DNA from 4 places in the Paenibacillus algicola genome. Region 4 is predicted to be linked to each of the others. Evidence: predicted binding sites of a transcription regulator. Region 4 holds the regulator's gene; each other region holds the start of a gene.
What was found. Region 4 encodes LexA, which represses DNA repair genes until DNA is damaged. Its sites were predicted from a motif close to CGAACATATGTTCG; they were not measured.

Region 1 (3,190 bases), 680 kb from region 4:
CCGGTCCTTGGGAACGGTGCTCATAGCGGTGGTGGCAAGGGCAACCAGCAATAGAGGAGTGGTGACGATCCAATCCAGATACCGTGCAAAGTAAATCAGATGGCCGTCTTTGACGATGTGACCTTGTCCCATAGCCATCGACAGATAGGCGGCCCCGGACCACACTGGAATGATAAAGGCTATCAGGTATTCGTAGCGTGGAACCTGCTTGCGGTTAAAAGACCATACCGCGAAAATAACGGCACCTGCTGCCATCACCGCTGCGTAGCCCCATAATATTTGCTGTTCAATAGGATACTGCATTTGTTCACCTCTTTTTTGTTACCATTATGTCCTTCCTTGTCTGACTTAAATCCATGCTCTCCGTTTCTAAATAAAGAGACGCACTAAAGCTTGACATTATAATGGCAGCTGTGATAATCTTAAATAGTTAGAATTTCAACCTGAACTCACATATTGTAGAGGGTTATGATTTTGATGATAACCTTGTACAATATGTGATTTTTTTTTGGAATTGTAAAAATCAAATATATGGAGGTAATGAATCATGCAGCAAGGAACAGTAAAGTGGTTTAATGCAGACAAAGGTTTTGGTTTCATCGAGGTAGAAGGCGGAGACGACGTATTTGTGCACTTCAGTGCCATTACTGGCGACGGCTTCAAATCGCTTGACGAAGGTCAGCGTGTAGAATTTAATGTAGTACAAGGCAACCGCGGCCCACAAGCCGAGAACGTTGTTAAACTGTAAATCACGGTTAGAAAGTCCCAAACCTAGTTTTGGGGCTTTTTTTTACTCACTTCATGACTCCAAAAGAGAAAGAGGGATGCTGCTTGTACTATTCGCGGAAAAGACCGATGGTGGATCTTCCGGAGGAAATGACAACGATATGGTCATGCACTAATGAAGAGTGCAACGGATGGATGAGAGATAACTTTGTGTTTCTAGTTCAACCGGTATGCGGCCAGTGCAATGCCTTGATGGAGAAAAGCGAGAAAATGCTGCCTATTATAGCGAATACAAGTCCTAATCAAACAAAAACCACACGTTAGTAATAGCGAATATGCAGGGGAAAACAATCCTATCATGACTCGCCTTTATACCTGGAACCCGCTCAGCGAGCGGGTTTTGCTTGTTTAATATCTTGGATAGTTCATTTCCATGATATCCATAAACGGAACTTTAACCAATCCTTCATTAGTTTGAATATGTACCCTGCCTGTTCTTGGGTCCATCGTTACGATCGTCCCTGTAACGGTTTCTTCCCAGCCCCAAACTGTAAGCACAATCTCTGACTTCTCGTTATACGCCTCTGTAAGCTGATTTCCGAGTTCTTCGAGTACAAACTCATCTCTGGTAGGTCTTTTGGGTACCTTTGATTTAGCCATGCTGCAGCCTCCTGTATGGGTATTCTAGATAGTCTTCGCTCTAAACATGATACGCTACTCCTATGCCGCACACAATAACTTATACAGAATCCGCTTTTACGAGAATATATTTGCTTTGTTGTTTGTCGTTTGGGTTCGGAATCATGAGTTTATTAATCCGCTGCCTGAAGTCACTCAATGAAAGAGTGCAGGAGGGATCTTTCATGATTACCGTGCTGATCGGGATGGCAAGGTATTGAAAAAAGGCCATTCTTTCAATTAGGTTCACATCAATTTTAGGACAAATCCGGTCTTTACATCTTTCTGAAAACCACATTCTTCGTAGAAATTATGTACTTCTTTTCTCTTCGATCCTGTCAAAAGCATAATTTTATAACAGCTAAGTTCCTTTGCATATTCAATTGCTCTTCTCATGATTCGCTTTCCGAGACCATTTTGCCGATAATCTGGATGAGTAACAACATTCTCAATTACTGCATACGGTCTTGCTCCTCTGGTTAGATTTCTAATCAATACTAATGTACATGAAGAAACAATCTCTCTCTCATGCTTTATGACAAATATCTTCATCATCTCATCATTCAGTATTTTATTCCAATGAGCTTGAATATCTGCTACATTAAGATCCGGATCATCTGGATTCAAATGCTTATAAAGTTCTAAAAGTTCAGATAATTCATCTTGATGGATGAGCCGAACTGTGCTGTTAATCATTATGACCCCTCGTTTATTAGTTATTACTGGGATAGTCTGTTTTAAAGGTTTCAAGTGACGTTTCTGCAGTCAGAAATATCCTCTTAACAAATGTCTTTAACCATAAGTAAGTGAATATCTATTAACTCATAACCCAATGATTTATAAAGATGTATCGCACCGTGATTGCTTCCAACGACCCCCAATGTCGCCTCTGTCTTTTGTTTCTCATCTCTCAAAAATTTAAGAGTTTCAATTATTGTCCCTCTTGCAATTCCTTGTCTTCTCCAATCAGGGTGAGTGAAGATTTGTTCTGTTGCACTTCTTTCAGAAGATATGCCCCAAGTCATACAACTACTAATGGGTTTACTATCATGAAATGCTGTAATTGTATTCCATTCTGGCCCACTCCTAAACCAATTCAGTCTGCCTAAACTCCAAGACTCTCCATTGAAGCCATCCTTCTCTGCTTGTAAATATAGTTTTCTCTCCTCAACGGTCTCCATAGCCCATCTCTTAATTTCAATTTCATTACTAACCTTGTACTCTGGGAGTGGTTTTGTTAAATCACGTCGCATAATCATGTAATTTAAAGAATGGTAGAATCCTTGAGCCAATAAAAAATCAATGGAATGTAGATCTTCATGAGAACAAGTACGGCTAATTTGTAATTGTTTATTCGGGTATGATTTACTGATTTCATGGGCTCGGTCAACAAGTTTATGATATATTTCTATTTCAAGATCATCGTATCCATCAGAATCGGTATCAATGATAAAACGATGCTTGTAATCAGGATCTTTTCCATTTCTATCAAGGTATTCGCAGGAATCCGTCGGCTCTAGGTGACCAGAAGCAACGACTTGATCGTTTATCTCTGCACAAAAAATATTTTCTGACTTGAAATCCGCATTATACTGATATGCCAGATTAAACACAAAATTGAATTTGCTAATAGCTTCAGCGTCTTGAAAATTATAATTTCGAATCTGATCATTCATGCGAGTTACTCCTTTAAACATGTAGTGTTGGCTAATGTACATCACAGACCAAGGGCCGAACGGTACACAGCGTAAATTCTCACATTTGCGGACCCCAAAAACCCATGTAG
Region 2 (3,190 bases), 410 kb from region 4:
GTGCGGGATTTTCACACGATCTACCATGAAAAGGAGATCAATTATTCTGCCTTGAACAATTCCTGTTCTTCCATATCTTCCTGTGCTTTCTCGCTATCGCTCTGCACCGGAACATTCGTTGTCAGGTTACTGGCCTCACGAATCTTGTTCTCGATCACTTCAGCAATTTCCGGGTGCTCCTTCAAAAACTGCTTCGCATTCTCCCGGCCCTGTCCCAGACGATCACCGGAGAAGGAGTACCATGCACCGCTCTTGTCCACAATGTCCAGTTCCGTGCCGATATCAATGAGGCTGCCCTCTCTGGAAATACCTTCACCGTACATAATATCCAGCTCCGCTTGCTTGAACGGAGGCGCTACCTTGTTCTTGACTACCTTGACACGGGTACGGTTACCCACCACGTCGTTGCCCATCTTGATGCTCTCAATCCGGCGAACGTCCAGACGTACCGTAGAGTAAAACTTCAGAGCTCGTCCGCCCGGCGTCGTTTCCGGGTTACCGAACATGACGCCAACTTTCTCGCGCAGCTGGTTGATAAAGATTGCAATGGTCTTGGATTTGCTGATAGCACCCGAAAGCTTACGCAGAGCCTGTGACATCAGACGCGCCTGCAGACCCACGTGGGAATCACCCATATCGCCTTCGATTTCCGCTTTCGGCACCAGTGCTGCTACAGAGTCAATGACAATAATGTCAACCGCCCCACTGCGAACCAGTGCTTCGGCAATTTCCAAAGCCTGTTCTCCCGTATCCGGCTGGGAAAGCAGCAGTTCGTCAATGTTAACGCCCAGTTTGTTTGCATAAGATGGATCCAGCGCATGCTCCGCATCAATGAATGCAGCCTGTCCGCCCACCTTCTGAACCTCAGCGATGGCGTGCAGTGCCACTGTTGTCTTACCCGAGGATTCCGGTCCGTATACCTCAACAATACGGCCTCTTGGAAGTCCGCCTGTACCTAAAGCTATATCTAACGCCAAGGAGCCGCTTGGCACGATTTCAACTTGCATATGAGTAGACTCACCGAGTTTCATGATGGAGCCTTTACCGAACTGTTTCTCAATCTGGCGGAGCGCCATATCCAGCGCAGCACGACGATCTGACAATTCATCCACAACCCTTCAAATGTTGATAACATAATAATACCTTGTTTTGATACGTTTGCCAAGCTTTTTTTCGAACATACATTCGTTTTTTTGTGTGCCGCTGTTTACCCCCTCAAGGAGCCCCGGCACGTGACAAAAAAATAAGAACCGCGGCTTTCCTCTATAGAATGCCACGGTTCTTCCGTATCTCCATTATACCTGTCTGAGGAGAATGCGGCAAGTAAAATGTTAAAATTTTACTGCTCGGTTGCTTTCAAGCGTCTCCACAAACGATACAGCAATGCTTTGGTCGCCCGAACCCGAATCGTCTCCCGATTTCCCTTGATGTGCAGCTCGTGAACCTCTGTCTTCTTACCGCGCTCGGCAATCCCGATATATACAAGCCCGATCGGCTTGCGCTCCGCATATCCCGGACCAGCCACCCCTGTGATCGACAAACCGAAATCACTATCTGTAATCATTCGGATTTGCTCACAGAGCACCTCGGCCGTTTCCGCTGAGACCGCTCCTGCCGCGTTCTCCCCTTCCAGCAAATGTAACGGTACGTTTACCAGCTTATGCTTCATTTCGTTCGTGTAGCAGACCACACCTCCGCGCAGCATTGTGGCACTTCCCGGAATGGACGTCAGCGTTTCCATAACGAGCCCCCCGGTACAGCTTTCGGCAGCGCTCAGTGTCAGGCCCTGATCGGCCATCAGGTCTACGATCACCTGCTCGATCGGCACATCCTGGCTGGCATACATGTGATCCGGCACGATGGCTTCAATCTCAGCCTGCAGCTGATCCAGCTTCTCCATCGCCTTCAATTCACTGTCTGCTTTCGTGGAAATACGAACCGTAACCTCTCCATCTTTGGCGTATAACGCAATCGTAGGGTCACTCTGGCCCGTAATCAGGTCTGTAAGACGGTCATCCAATGCCGACTCTCCAATGCCGGCGAATTTCAGCATCTTGGAGTAAATAGGCAGCTCATCGGTCAAAACATGCTGCAGCAGCCACGGCTTGACCTCCTGTTGAAACATGGGGATCAGCTCTTTGGGTGGTCCCGGCAGCATTATATAATGTCTGCCATCTTTAGACACCGCATTGCCTACTGCAAGCCCGGTTTCATTGTCCAGCGGGGTACCGCCGTCAATGGCTAGCGCTTGGCGCTTGTTGTTCTCCGTCATCGGCTTGCTACGATCCTGAAAAAAGCGCTCCAGCTTATCCAGCGCAAGACGGTCATAGTGAAGCTTCGTGCCCAAGTATTCAGCCACCGCTTCCTTCGTCAAGTCATCCTGGGTCGGACCCAGTCCACCGGAGAGAATGACAATGTCGGCTCTCGCGCTGGATAGCTGCAGCGCTTCCTTCAGACGTGACAGGTTGTCGCCCACAACAGTCTGATAATACACATCGATCCCCATTCCAGCCAGCTCTCTGGATAAAAATTGTGCGTTCGTGTTCACGATCTGCCCCAGCAGCAGCTCTGTACCTACAGCAATAATTTCAGCCTTCATAGCTCCCAGCCTCTCTGTATGTCGTGATCTCAAATTTTAAAGCTATACGATGGGCACTTTATGGAAGAAAAAAGCAATAGGATTTCTCCTATTGCTATGACGCGCCAACACCGCGCAAAAGATGCTTGTTCTTTACAAAGTATTCGACTCCGGAGTAAATCGTTATGATCGCTGCAGCCCAGATGGCAATGCGATCAAACGGAATTCCGACAAATACGAACGGAAAATTGTTGATCAACAGCGCCGAGATCGCCACAATCTGAACAATCGTCTTCAGCTTTCCAGAATTTCCTGCAGCTACTACTGCGCCGTCCAGCAAAGCAATCTGCCTCAGGCCTGTAACCGCAAACTCCCGGCTGATGATGACGACCACGATCCATGATTCTACCTTGCCCATTTCGACCAGAGAAATCAGTACCGCCGCAACGAGCAGCTTGTCAGCCAGCGGATCAAGCAGCTTTCCCAGGTTGGTAATCATATTGTGCTTCCGGGCCAGGTACCCGTCTATCCAGTCCGTGCTTGCAGCCAGAATAAATATCAAGGCTGCGATCAGCTGATTAAAGGGCAGCGAGAAGCCCTCCCACACAATCG
Region 3 (3,190 bases), 340 kb from region 4:
GAGGGAAAATCACCGTCCACACAAACGCCACCTTTTCAAAAAGCAACATTTTTAAATTCAGTAAAGAAAAGCCAAATGTTCTTCTCACACTATTCTACTCCCTCGCAAACAATTTTGATCTCTATATTGGATTTCATCCAAGACAGATTGAATTTATCAAGTCATCTAAGGAACCAATCCTTTGTTCAACTACCCGACAACATCTGCTGAATAATGAAGCTTTGTTTCCTCGTCCGCTCCTCCGTACGTTTAGAAAAACACGCCGCGAGCGTAAGGTGGTAAAAATGAAGATCAACCCTCTTCGATAGAAAGCCCTCCAACAGCTCTAACCCCTTCAACAGCGAGTAAATACATTTCATGCTCCATCGCCAGCTCGCGGACCCATTCCCGGTAATCTTGCTCCGCTGCCGAGCGTTCTGCCTCTGTTAAATATCGATCCTCTACTAGCTGATGCCCCCGGCTCGCAGCAACCTCCGCCCAAATTCCCGCTGCGGTTTCAAAACCTTCCCATCCTCTAACGCTTTTTTCCGATTGATTCGTTACGCTCACCTGAGTTAATGCATTTTGCTTAAAATAAACTTCCAGCTGATCTGCAATGGCATTGTCCATTCCAACATCGCTCCGCCAATCTAAAAACCTGCGATAGAAATGCACCATGGATGCAGGAAACTCCGGTTCTGTGCGGAGCTTTTCATGATTATAATCAAGCACCAACACCTTTCCTCCCAGCTTTACTGCCCGAATCATTCGCTGTAGCGCTAACTCGGGCTGATCCAGCCATTGAAGTACACGGGAGGCATTAACAACATCGAAGGCTGCCTCATAACCCATCTGATATATATCCCTCACCTCAAACGACAGCTGCGGAATATGCCGGTACCGTTCCTTTGCTTCTATAATTAATGCTTCGCTGCTGTCTATACCAACGACTTTGCCGCCAGGGCCAACCAGTTCTGCAATGCCGTAGGTTATCGCTCCGCTTCCGCAACCAACGTCCAGTATGTGCATGCCTGGCTTGACTAATTCGCTCAACCGTTTGTTTGAGTGGTGTATGGACCTGCTGTTCAAGATCCGGTTAGTACTTTGCGGCATCTTCGCTCTGTTTAATGCCTGTTGGTTCATCATGAGTCGCCTCCTTATGATCTTCTCTTAATTAATTTCAAATTATTTCCATAAACTCTCTCTCATATTTAGTTACAGGGTCAAAACTTTTGGTGCTGACACAAAATTGCAAAAGGTAATGTTTGCTAGCCATTTGAAGTCCTTACCAATTTTTTCATATAGCTTAACTTAAAATTCTTCCAAAGACAATGACAGACCTAACAGAACTATATTTACCACTTGAATAAAGAACGTATGTTCGGTGTATAATATATTAAACGATCCTCGAGCACACATACAAAGGCCGGCAGGATGCCGGCGAATCGCTGATCCTTTACATAAGAGTCTGAAGGAAGGGAAGGAATGAGAACATGCGTAAACGTCAGCAGCGTGTTATTTTTCTGGCCGACTGCCAATCCTTTTATGCTTCTGTGGAGAAGGCCTCCCATCCCGCTTACCGCACCAAGCCGCTGGTCGTCTCCGGCGATCCCTCCCGGCGCAGCGGCATCATTCTGGCCGCCTGCCCCCTTGCGAAGGCTTATGGCGTAACGACTGCCGAGCCGCTGTGGCAGGCTCAGCAGAAATGCCCGGAGGTCATTGTCACCCGGCCGCGCATGAGCGCCTATATCCGCGTGTCGCTCGCCATTATGAGCATCCTGGAATCCTACTCGGATCTGGTGGAGCCGTTCAGCATTGACGAGCAGTTTGTCGATGTGACAGCAAGCCTCTCACACTTTAACTGCACGCCTGCGGAGCTGGCACGCCATATCCAGATGCGCGTCCGGGAAGAAACCGGTATTTATACCCGCATTGGCATTGGACGCAACAAGATCCTGGCCAAGATGGCCTGCGACAACTTCGCGAAGAAGAATGAGTCCGGCATTTATGAGCTGGATGAGCAGCATCTGGATGCCCTCTGGGCTCGTCCCGTGAACAGTATGTTCGGCATCGGCTCCCGCACGATGCGCCATCTGGCCCGCCTTGGAATCCATACCATCGGGGAGCTGGCACAGACGCCTCTGGGTGAGCTCAAGCGGAAAATGAAGCGCCATATGAAAAAAAACTGCGATATCTGGTGTGAGGTGCTGTGGCGGACCGCAAACGGCATGGACGACTCCCCTGTCACCCCGGACGCTTTTGACGGACAAAAGGGTATCGGGCGGCAGACCACGCTTCCGGTGGATTACCATGCCCGGGAAGATATTGACGTGGTGCTGAACGAGCTGTCCATGCTGATTTGTGAACGCGCCCGGGCCAAGGGCTATATGGGAACCGTGGTGCATGCCGGCGCGCAGGGTGCGGATTTTGACCGCCCTGTCGGCTTTTCCCGGCAGCTGAAGCTGCCGGAGCCGAGCCAAATTTCCCGGGAGGTATATGACGCGGCCAAGAAGCTGTTCGATACCCACTGGGACGGCGGACCCGTTCGAAAAATCTGGATTTCCCTCGGAGAGCTCCAAAGCGATGAAGTATACCAGCCCTCCCTGTTCGGCAACCGCGACAGACTGAGGCATCTGGAGCTGACGATGGACGGGATCCGCCATTTGTTCGGGCCTGCCTCGGTGTACTTTGGGTCTTCCCTGAGAAACACCAGTCAGCTTAAATTTCTAAACGCCAAGATTGGAGGACATTACAAATGAAGAAGCTCGAAGGCAACGGATTGTGGCAATCCAGCCGGATGATGCTGTTCGAGCATCGGGATGCCATTTTATCCAAGCAGGAGCAGAAGCAGCGGCAGACCCGCCCGATCCTTGACGAACAGGAGACCGAGCGCATTGCGGAGAAGCTGAGTCAAGCCTACCACAGCGGTGCGACCGTACAGATCCAAGTATACGGAGAATATGGCAATCAACAGGTGGAGGGCAGCATCTCCCGTATTGATGCTCAGCTGCAGCGGCTGCGCATCCAGCATATGTGGATTACCCTGGCAGACATTGTCGAGGCAGCCATTGTCAGTCCTGCCGAAGACATTGAGGGGCTGGTCCCGTGACCGTTTCAGACTTTAGCCAGCCCCGGCAGCAGATGGAATAGCAGCTACTAGCACACAAGGGGCGGCTCTCCTGGATCTGAAGATCCGGGAAAGCGGCCCCTT
Region 4 (3,190 bases):
CGATCGACCATGAGATGGCGCTTGCCGCCTTCGACACGGTGAAGTCCAAATGGGGCAAGCTTTACCCGAAGGAGATGAAGTCATGGGAGAGCCAGCTGTCGACGCTGTTGACGTTCTACAAGTACCCCGCAGCACTGAAGAAGGCCATCTATACGTCGAACCCCATCGAGCGTATGAACAAGGAGTTTCGTAAGCGGCTCAAGCCAATGAACAGTTTAACGAATATGGATGCGGCCGAGAAAGTCGTCTACTTACAATGCATTGAGTACAACGATACGTATGCAGAACGCGTCACACCTGGATTCGGAATGACAGAGGTCAAAAAGAAGCTTGCTGAGATGTTTGACGAACGCTATCCGCTACCCATGAGTAACCAGTAACGACCGCACAAACGTGGGGCTTTGTCCCCCACGAACAACACGGTCTCAACATTCAGACATCACTCATATCCATCGTCCCGATGGATATCCTTACCGCCTTACACAAACTTCTTGACGCTACCGAGAGATTTTATCTTTGGAAGGAAAGATAGAAAATAACACACCAATACGAACAACTCAAAGAATGCTAATTTTTGAAGATGAAGATACCACTAAGCAAGTAATTATAAAGTTTGCCTACACTAAAAATTTTATAGGAAACGACATTATTGAATATAGTAAAACTAAAGGTCTATCTGACATTGATCAGAACCTATCTCAAAAAACAGATATTTTAACTTTTAGCTATAAAAACTTGATAATTATTGTCCAGCAGAATGCAGAGGCTAAAATAGATAGCGAAATAACAAAAAAAGCTACAAGAGCCATTCAGTCTTATCTAAAGAATTTTTAAAAATCCAGAATTTATGTTTTATAATTTTATAATACAGTGGCAGCTTTTTTATTTCGGAAGCAACAACAAAAAAAGATAACCCTGTACAAGTACAGAGGTCATCTTCTCTTAATTAGATGGTGAATATTCCTAATGAATATCTCTAAAAATGCCTACTACTTTACCTAAAATCGATACATGATTCAAGCGAAGCGGCTCGTACGCCGAGTTCTCTGGCTGAAGACGGATATGATCCTTTTCCTTATAGAAGGTCTTGACTGTAGCTTCGTCCTCTTCGGTCATGGCGACGACAATATCTCCATTGTCCGCGGTCTGCTGCTGTCTCACGATCACGTAATCTCCATTGATAATTCCAGCCTCAACCATACTGTCGCCAGCGACGGAAAGCATGAAAATCTTGTCATCGCCAACAAAATGCTGAGGCAGCGGGAAGTAATCTTCAATATTCTCCGTAGCGGTGATCGGAACGCCGGCGGTAACCTTACCGACTACAGGCACTCTGGAAATCGTATGCGTGAAAAGATTGCTGCTCTCTGACTCTTCCTGGCCCAGCAGTTCAATCGCTCTAGGCTTAGTAGGGTCTCGGCGAATCAGGCCCTTCTTCTCCAGACGGTCTAAATGACCGTGTACCGTAGAGCTGGAGGCCAGTCCGACGGCTTCGCCAATCTCACGAACTGAAGGCGGATACCCTTTACTGCGTACTTCTGTACGGATAAATTCCAATATGGCCAATTGGCGGCTGGATATCTTCGACATTCCTTATCAACCCCATTTATGTAACGTTTGGTAAAAGTATAACATAGAACTACCGTTCGTACAAACATTAGTTCTAAATAATTTTTCTCGGAACAATTGTTCGTAAAAAACGCTTGAAACAAACAAGTGTTCTTGTTATAGTAGATTCAAACAGAACATTTGTTTGGGAGATGATCGACATGCTGAAATATAGTACTTATCGGAGTATTTATGACCACCCGGCGCAGCCGCAAGCTAGGGCACAGGGGAGGAAGTCCTTATCTCAAGCTTTGAATTACATAATGTCTTTAAACCGCAAAAAGCTGTTAGGTATTCTGTTCGTGTTCTTTCTGGGCTTTAGCAGTGCATTGACTGTATTTGCAAACGGGGTAGAGGAACCTGCTGAGGTGAGGGAGATCGTTGTGCAGTCAGGTGACACCTTATGGAGCATTGCAGCTAGTCACAAGCCGGATTCCATGGACATCCGTGACTATATTCATACCGTTGCGAAGTTTAACGGACTGAATAGCCATGATATTAAATTCGGAGAGGTTCTGAGCTTACCCCTCTACTAAACTGTCATAGGGATTAGGCTTAATGTATACTCATTCTCCTTGATCTGCATTATTTAAAATGACGTATCTGTTTCTTCACAGATAATGATATAATATATCTGACTCTTTCATAATAAAGAGCTTGGTCAAGGCCGCTTTCTTGACAAGCTCTTTTTCTCATGTCACAGTTAGAAATGAACATATAAGTGGAGGTATTCAGATGGACATTGATGCATTGGTGGAGCGTATTAACGTTCTAGCGAGAAAGAATAAGACGGAGGGGTTAACGGAGCAGGAGCAGCAGGAGCGTGCTGAGCTTCGTGAAATCTATCTCAATAATATAAGAAGAAATTTCCGGCAGCAGCTGGATTCCATTGAATTTGTTGATGAAGAGCCCGGTAAAGGGAAAGGCTTAAAGCATTAAGTCTGCTTTTTAAATAAACATGAATAAAGGGGTAAGGACATGTCTCGTTCATGGGAAAGAAAAGTAAGCAAGAACCTGGCCCAGGTCAATAAACAGCGTAAGAAGCAGGGCCAGACCTCTATTGGCGGTAACGGTACAGCGGCTGATGGACACATTTTTAAGGGTCGTAAATATGTACTGCCGATTGTGCTTCTGGCCCTGGCAGGTCTGTACGCTTTGTTGGGCAGAGCTACAGCGAGCGCGGCTGGAGCAAGCGACGTTCTGAACTGGGTAGGAGTTAGTCTGTATGTGCTGCTTGCGATCATGATTTTTTTGAGAAAGCCGTTCTTGAAGGTTGGCCGAAATACGCTGTCAACGTTCAAATTCAATCGCGAACGGAAGCTATCACCTTCCGAAATTAGCAAGATTCGGCTTTTGAACGGCTCTGTCGTTATTGAGACGTCAGCAAAGGGCGGCAATTGGGTGTTTTCCCGTCTGATTAACCGATATGACACGGATGCTATGGGAAAAAGGCTGGAGGAATTCGCCAGCATGCACCAAATTGCGGTGGAGCGCGAGTAACCGACAAATTACAGAAGATTGAAGGGGAGAGGGACATGTCTACTGCTGCTGTGTTGTTTGATTTGGATGATACCCTGCTATG

Region 1: the regulator LexA is predicted to act here: its motif matches at 1,486-1,499, upstream of E6C60_RS13335 (YolD-like family protein).
Region 2: the regulator LexA is predicted to act here: its motif matches at 1,175-1,188, upstream of recA (recombinase RecA).
Region 3: the regulator LexA is predicted to act here: its motif matches at 1,350-1,363, upstream of E6C60_RS08255 (DNA polymerase IV).

What each region holds. Positions count from the first base shown of each region.
Region 1 is NZ_CP040396.1:2,867,168-2,870,357, forward strand. Features, by position in the region: gene E6C60_RS13320 (bacteriorhodopsin) at 1-303, opposite strand, end outside; gene E6C60_RS13325 (cold-shock protein) at 548-748, shown strand; gene E6C60_RS13330 (cold-shock protein) at 802-1,050, shown strand; gene E6C60_RS13335 (YolD-like family protein) at 1,135-1,386, opposite strand; gene E6C60_RS13340 (GNAT family N-acetyltransferase) at 1,651-2,100, opposite strand; gene E6C60_RS13345 (GNAT family N-acetyltransferase) at 2,184-3,080, opposite strand.
Region 2 is NZ_CP040396.1:2,588,498-2,591,687, forward strand. Features, by position in the region: gene recA (recombinase RecA) at 42-1,103, opposite strand; gene E6C60_RS11990 (competence/damage-inducible protein A) at 1,340-2,599, opposite strand; gene pgsA (CDP-diacylglycerol--glycerol-3-phosphate 3-phosphatidyltransferase) at 2,694-3,190, opposite strand, start outside.
Region 3 is NZ_CP040396.1:1,843,377-1,846,566, reverse strand. Features, by position in the region: gene E6C60_RS08265 (hypothetical protein) at 1-88, opposite strand, end outside; gene E6C60_RS08260 (class I SAM-dependent methyltransferase) at 292-1,125, opposite strand; gene E6C60_RS08255 (DNA polymerase IV) at 1,473-2,738, shown strand; gene E6C60_RS08250 (YolD-like family protein) at 2,735-3,088, shown strand.
Region 4 is NZ_CP040396.1:2,182,407-2,185,596, forward strand. Features, by position in the region: gene E6C60_RS10045 (IS256 family transposase) at 1-380, shown strand, start outside; gene E6C60_RS10050 (hypothetical protein) at 517-834, shown strand; gene lexA (transcriptional repressor LexA) at 964-1,590, opposite strand; gene E6C60_RS10060 (LysM peptidoglycan-binding domain-containing protein) at 1,872-2,144, shown strand; gene E6C60_RS10065 (DUF896 domain-containing protein) at 2,344-2,547, shown strand; gene E6C60_RS10070 (hypothetical protein) at 2,587-3,108, shown strand; gene E6C60_RS10075 (HAD family hydrolase) at 3,144-3,190, shown strand, end outside.